2 regions of the Arthrobacter sp. NPDC097144 genome follow, and region 1 is predicted to be linked to the other one. Evidence: predicted binding sites of a transcription regulator. Region 1 holds the regulator's gene; the other holds the start of a gene.
What was found. The regulator HrcA, encoded in region 1, represses chaperone genes, less so after heat shock. The targets are predictions, from matches to a motif close to TTNGCACTCGNNNNNNNCGAGTGCNAA.

Region 1 (3,359 bases):
TCCACCTGCTCGCCCCGGGCCAGGCGCTTCACGGCGACGGCGTGGTGCGCCTCGGGTCCTTCGAGCACAAACACGGACCCGGGCCCGGCGGAGCGGACAGCGTCCGGTTCACCGAAGAAAATGGGGTTGGTCATCTCAGTGGTTGCCCAGGCGGTCCCGGAGCCGGGCAAAGACGCCGGTCCCGTTTCCGGCCAGGCGGCCCTCTGCGTATTCCTCGCCGCGCAGTTGTGCCAGCTTGCGCAGCAGTTCCTCCTGCTCGCTGTCCAGCTTCTGCGGGGTTTCCACGTGCAGGTGGACCAGCAGGTCTCCGCGGCCGTAACCGCGCAGGTGAGTTACGCCAAGGCCCTTGAGCGTGGTGATCTCCCCTGACTGGGTACCTGCCTTGACCGCGATCTCGCGGTCGCCGTCGAAGGTTTCAAAGTTGATGTTGGAGCCCAGGGCGGCCGCCGTCATCGGAACCGTCAAGGTGGCGTGCAGGTCATCGCCTTCGCGGACAAACGTGGGATCGGCATTGACCCGGATTTCCACGTACAGGTCTCCCTGGGGTCCGCCGGCCGTGCCGGCTTCACCCTGTCCGCCCAGCTGGATGCGGGTACCGGTGGCAACACCGGCGGGGATCTTGATGTTCAGGGTGCGGCGGCTGCGGACGCGGCCTTCACCGGCGCACTCGTGGCACGGGTCCGGAATGACCGTTCCGTAGCCCTGGCAGGATCCGCAGGGCGCGGTGGTCATGACCTGGCCGAGGATGGAGCGCACGGCACGCTGCACCTGGCCGGTGCCGTGGCAGATGTCGCAGGTGCGCGGCGAGGTGCCCGGCTGGCAGCAGCTTCCGTCGCAGGTGGGGCAGGTGACGGCCGTATCCACTTCGATCTTCTTGTTGGTGCCGAAAACGGCGTCCTTCAGGTCGATGCGAACGTTGATCAGGGCGTCCTGGCCGCGGCGCGTGCGGGACGCGGGGCCGCGCCCGCCGCCGCCTGCTGCTCCGCCGAAGAACGTGTCGAAGATGTCCTGGAATCCGAAACCCTGGCCGCCGAAGCCGGCACCCCCGCCGCCGAAACCGTTGTCATTGCCGTTTTCGTTTCCGGTGGTGTCATAGATCCGGCGCTTCTGCGGGTCAGCGAGGACCTCATAGGCGTGGGTGACGGCCTTGAACTCGTCCTGCGCTCCGGGAGCGGGGTTGACGTCCGGGTGCAGCTTGCGGGCAAGCTTCCGGTACGCCTTCTTGATTTCTTCTCCCGTGGCATCGCGTTCGACGCCAAGGACCTGGTAGTGATCGCTCACTCGTGCACATCGCTTCCTGTAATTGGCAGTAGCCGCGTTCTTCGCGCCGCCCTCGGTGAGAAGGCGTCCGCCGGCCGGTGCCGCGCTGGCGGCCGCGGCCGGCGTACTGCTGATGTATTCTCTAACGCTTTTCTAGTTGTTCAAGATCCGGGAAAGATAACGGGCCACGGCCCGGACCGTGGCCATGGTGTTGGGGTAGTCCATGCGGGTGGGGCCGAGCACTCCCACCTTTGCCGAAGCATCGGGTCCGTAACCCGTGGCAACCACCGATGCCTCGGAGAGGGAACCGTGCGGGTTCTCACGCCCGATCCGGACAGAGACACCCCTGGCGTCCTGTTCCATTTCCGACAACAACCGGAGCATGACAACTTGTTCCTCAAGTGCCTCCAGAATCGGACCGATTGTCAGGGGAAAGTCTACTGTGGAGCGCGCCAGGTTTGCGGTGCCGGCCATCACCATGCGGTCTTCGCGGTTGATTCCGGCCAGCTGTTCCAGGGCATGGGCCAGGGCGGCGGCATTGCGGCGCTTGCGGGCCGGAACCAGGGCCAGGCAGTCGGTCAGCTGTCCGGTGATGCGGGTCAGCGGGGTTCCGCCAAGCGTGGACAGGAAGTGCTGGCGCAGCTCCAGCAGGTCCGGCTCGGTTACCTGGTCCGGAACGGTGATGACGCGCTGCTCCACCCGCCCGGTGGTGGAGATCAAGACCACCAGCACCTGCGCCGGGGCCAGGAGGACAAATTCGATGTGCCGGACCTGGGCGCTGCCCAGATGCGGATACTGCAGGACCGCCACCTGGTTGGTCAGCTGCGAAAGCAGCCGGACGGTCCGTTCCATGACGTCGTCGAGGTCTTCCGCGCCCTCCAGCAGGGACTGGATGGCCCGGCGCTCAGCTGCGGACAGCGGCTTGACGTCTGAAATCTGGTCCACGAACAGGCGGTAGCCCTTGTCAGTGGGGATGCGGCCGGCGGACGTGTGCGGCGCAACAATCAGGCCTTCTTCTTCAAGGGCGGCCATGTCATTGCGGATGGTGGCACTGGAGACGCCCAGCTGGTGGCGCTCCACCAGGGCCTTGGAACCCACCGGCTCCCGCGAATGGACGTAGTCCTCAACAATGGCCCGGAGCACCTCGAGTCTGCGTGGTTCACTCATGGTTTTCCCTCCCTCGTTGACGGCCTTCGGCTTTGCACACCGAATCACTGCATGCACTGAAGAATGACGGTTAGCACTCACCATGCTCAAGTGCTAAGTCTAATACGGATCGGCGGCGTTGCTAGCATTGAAGCTCCCGTGCCCGCGTCCGCCGAACGGACGCGGAAACCAGCCGGAGCACCCAGAGTGAGGACTACACCCGTGTCGAATTTTTCGTGGGGGCCGCAGGACATCAGCGCCCCGGCCCGGCGCGTGCTGCCCAAGGTGGGAGCGGAAATGGGCCTGGTGCTCGAGGACGTGCAGACCGGGTGGGTGGGCGCCGTCGTGCGGGTGGAGAAATCCGGCGGACTGCACCTGATGGTGCTGGAGGACCGGCGCGGCAAGACCAAGTCCTTTGAGCTGGGCTTCGGGTTCCTGCTCGACGGCGAGCCGGTGGAAGTGGTGCCCGCGGTGAAGGCCGCGGCTCCCGTATCGCGGCGGACGGCGTCGGGCTCCGTGCGGGTGGACAACGTGCGGGCGCGGACCGCCCGGGCCAGCCGCATCTGGGTGGAAGGAAAGCACGACGCCGAGCTGGTGGAAAAGGTGTGGGGCGATGACCTGCGGGTGGAGGGGATCGTGGTTGAGCCGCTCCACGGCGTGGATGACCTGCACGCGGCGGTCCGGGACTTTGCGCCGGGACCGGGCCGCAGGCTGGGGATCCTGGTGGATCATCTGGTGGCCGGGTCCAAGGAATCCCGGATTGCCGCCGAAGCCATGGCGGTTCCGGGTGCGCGCGGCAACGTGCTGATTGTGGGCCACCCCTACGTGGACGTGTGGCAGGCCATCAAGCCCGGCACCATCGGGCTGCCGGCCTGGCCTGTGGTTCCCCGCCATGAGGACTGGAAAACCGGCATTCTCAAGGGCCTGGGCTGGCCGCACCGCGACCACACGGA
Region 2 (3,359 bases), on a different contig from region 1:
CGGCCAGCACCAGGACGGCAGCGGCACCCAGGGCGAGGCTTACAGCGGTACGCGGAAGCCGCCGTCGTCGGGCGGCAGCGGCGGCGGAGGGTGGAAGCGGTGCAGGGGGAGGAACCTGGGTGGAGGCAGGCACGGCGGCGGCGCTCATAATTCTGTCCGGTCTCGTTGGGTTCCGGCTCCGGCGCCGGAACCCAACGGTGAGAGAGGGTTAGGAGACGGCGTCCTGAACGGCGGAAACCATGCTGTCTACGTTGTTCAGTCCGTATCCGACGAGGTACCAGCTGGAGGCATCCAGCATCGTGATGTTGCCGTTCTTCGCGGCCTTGGTGCCGTCCACGAGTTCGTTGCTCATCACGGCGGAAGCGGCCTCGCCGCTCTGGCCCACGGCTACGTCGCGGTCAATCACGAACAGGTGGTCGGGGTTCTGGCTGGCGATGAATTCCGCGGTGATGGACTCGCCGTGGGACCCGTCGTGCTTGATGTCGGCCACCGGCGTTACGCCGAGGACGTCGTGGATGATGCCAAAGCGGGAACCGGCGCCGTAGGCAGTCATTTCACCGCCGCTGGTCATGACGATCAGGCCGGTGCCGGCTTCTGCGGTAACAGCCTTGGTTTCCTCGATGCGGGTATCGATCGCGGCGAGCTTTTCCTCAACCATGTCTTCCTTCTCGAAGATGCGGCCCAGCGTGCCTGCCGCTTCCTTGAAGGAATTGATGGAGTCCGCAGCGTCCACGCTGAGGTCGATGGTGGGGGCAATCTTGCTGAGTTCCTCGTAGGAGCCTGCAACACGGCCGGAGATGATGATCAGGTCCGGGGCGCCTTCGCTGATGGCTTCGAAGTCCGGCTCCTTCATGCTGCCGATCTTCTCGTACTCGTCTCCGGCGTATTTGGAGAGGCTTGCGGGATACGTGGCGGCAGGGACACCGTCGACATCGACGTCGAGGGCATCCATGGTGTCCAGCGCACCCAGGTCAAAGGTGTACACGGTTTCAGGGTTGACCGGAACCTCGGTGCTGCCCTGGGCGTGCTCCACGGTGATCGTGGACGGCTCAGCCGAAGCATCCGCTGAGGCTTCGGTTTCTGATCCGCAGGCGCTCAGCGCAAGAAGGGAAGCGAGTACGGTCCCGGCGACAAGGCGGGATTTGGCGGGAGTTTTCACGGTAGGGGCTCCAACTGCTTGGGTCGATCGTCCGGCCCGGTGGGGAACCCCACCAATAGGACAGAAATTTTCATTAGGACACAAAAACATTTGCTAATTCTGCGCGCCCTAGAAAACTACCGTGTTAGGACAGCCTAAGCAACTTTGGCGTCCCATCATGCGTCGCAGGTTCTCCCTGCGGCACTGAATGCCGCAAAAATTGGCACTCGCCTTGACCGAGTGCCAGCCCTTGCATAAAGTCGGACCTAGCACTCTCCTAGGGAGGGTGCTAATTCCCGAGGGAAGCGCCAACCGGCACCGCGACGACGGCCAGCGCCCACCGACGGTCCCCATCCGTTAGTAACTACGCAAAGGAGAGCCCGAGTGTCGGTCTCGATTAAGCCCCTTGAGGATCGCATTGTTGTCCGCCCCCTCGAAGCCGAGCAGACCACTGCTTCCGGCCTCGTCATCCCGGACACTGCAAAGGAAAAGCCCCAGGAGGGCGAAGTTGTTGCAGTAGGCCCCGGCCGCGTTGATGACAACGGCAACCGCGTTCCCGTGGATGTTTCCGAAGGTGACGTAGTCATCTACTCCAAGTACGGCGGAACTGAAGTCAAGCACGGCGGCCAGGAGTACCTGGTGCTGTCCGCCCGCGACGTGCTGGCCATCGTCGTTAAGTAGTTCACAAAGGAAAGCCCCGGCCAATCTGGCCGGGGTTTTCTGATGCAGGTGCAGATGTAGCTGTCGGAAAGGACACACACATGGCAAAGCAATTGGAGTTCAACGACTCCGCCCGCCGCTCGCTGGAGGCCGGCGTCGACAAGCTGGCCAACACCGTCAAGGTGACCCTCGGCCCGCGCGGCCGCAACGTAGTGCTCGCCAAGACCTGGGGCGCTCCCACCATCACGAATGACGGCGTGACCATCGCCCGCGAAGTCGAGCTGGATGATCCGTATGAGAACCTCGGCGCGCAGCTGGCCAAGGAAGTAGCCACCAAGACCAACGATGTTGCCGGCGACGGCACCACCACGGCCACCGTCCTGGCGCAGGCCCTGGTCAAGGAAGGCCTGCGCAACGTTGCTGCAGGCGCTGCTCCGGGCCAGCTCAAGCGCGGAATGGAGACTGCCGTGGAAGCGGTAGCCGCCCGCCTGCTGGAAAACGCCAAGGAAGTTGAAGGCAACCAGGTGGCGCACGTCGCCGCCATCTCCGCGCAGAGCATGGAGATCGGCGAACTGCTGGCCAAGGCTTTTGACACCGTCGGCAAGGACGGCGTCATCACCATCGAGGAATCCTCCTCGACGCAGACCGAACTGGTCATCACCGAGGGCATGCAGTTCGACAAGGGTTACCTGTCCCCGTACTTCGTGACCGATCCGGAACGCCAGGAAGCCGTCCTCGAAGACGCGCTGATCCTGATCAACTCCGGCAAGATTTCCTCCGTGGCCGAGTTCCTGCCGCTGCTGGAAAAGGCGCTGCAGGCCTCCAAGCCGCTGTTCATCATTGCCGAAGACATCGAAGGCGAAGCCCTGTCGACCCTGGTGGTCAACAAGATCCGCGGCACCCTGAACGTGGTTGCCGTCAAGGCTCCCGGTTTCGGTGACCGCCGCAAGGCCATGATGCAGGACATCGCCACCCTCACGGGTGCACAGGTTGTCTCCCCGGACCTGGGCCTGAAGCTGGACCAGGTTGGCCTGGAGGTGCTGGGCTCCGCCCGCCGCATCACGGTCACCAAGGACAGCACCACCATTGTTGACGGTTCCGGTTCGGAGTCGGACGTGGCGGACCGCGTTGCCCAGATCCGTGCAGAAATCGAACGCACGGACTCCGACTGGGACCGCGAAAAGCTGCAGGAACGCCTGGCCAAGCTCTCCGGCGGCATCGGCGTGATCAAGGTCGGTGCAGCCACCGAGGTTGAGCTGAAGGAAAAGAAGCACCGCATCGAAGACGCTGTGTCTTCGACCCGTGCAGCCCTGGAAGAGGGCATTGTGGCCGGCGGCGGTTCCGCACTGGTTCACGCTGCCAAGGCCCTGGACACCGATCCCGAGGTCCTCAAGCTTGAGGGCGACGCCGCCACAGCAGTGGGCCTGGTGCGCCGCGCCCTGGCACAGCCGCTGCGCTGGATCGCCGAAAACGCCGGCGCCGAAGGCATGGTTGTTGTTGCCAAGGTCACCGACCTCGAGGTCAACAACGGCTTCAACGCCGCCACCGGCGAGTACGAGAA

Region 2: a site for HrcA is predicted at 1,359-1,385, ahead of groES (co-chaperone GroES). Genes of this name have one in related genera too.

What each region holds. Positions count from the first base shown of each region.
Region 1 is NZ_JBIWDW010000002.1:383,128-386,486, reverse strand. Features, by position in the region: gene ACIQXM_RS05480 (16S rRNA (uracil(1498)-N(3))-methyltransferase) at 1-134, opposite strand, end outside; gene dnaJ (molecular chaperone DnaJ) at 136-1,281, opposite strand; gene hrcA (heat-inducible transcriptional repressor HrcA) at 1,414-2,427, opposite strand; gene ACIQXM_RS05465 (DUF3097 domain-containing protein) at 2,629-3,359, shown strand, end outside.
Region 2 is NZ_JBIWDW010000004.1:177,679-181,037, forward strand. Features, by position in the region: gene ACIQXM_RS10775 (ABC transporter permease) at 1-148, opposite strand, end outside; gene ACIQXM_RS10780 (siderophore ABC transporter substrate-binding protein) at 209-1,159, opposite strand; gene groES (co-chaperone GroES) at 1,523-1,819, shown strand; gene groL (chaperonin GroEL) at 1,900-3,359, shown strand, end outside.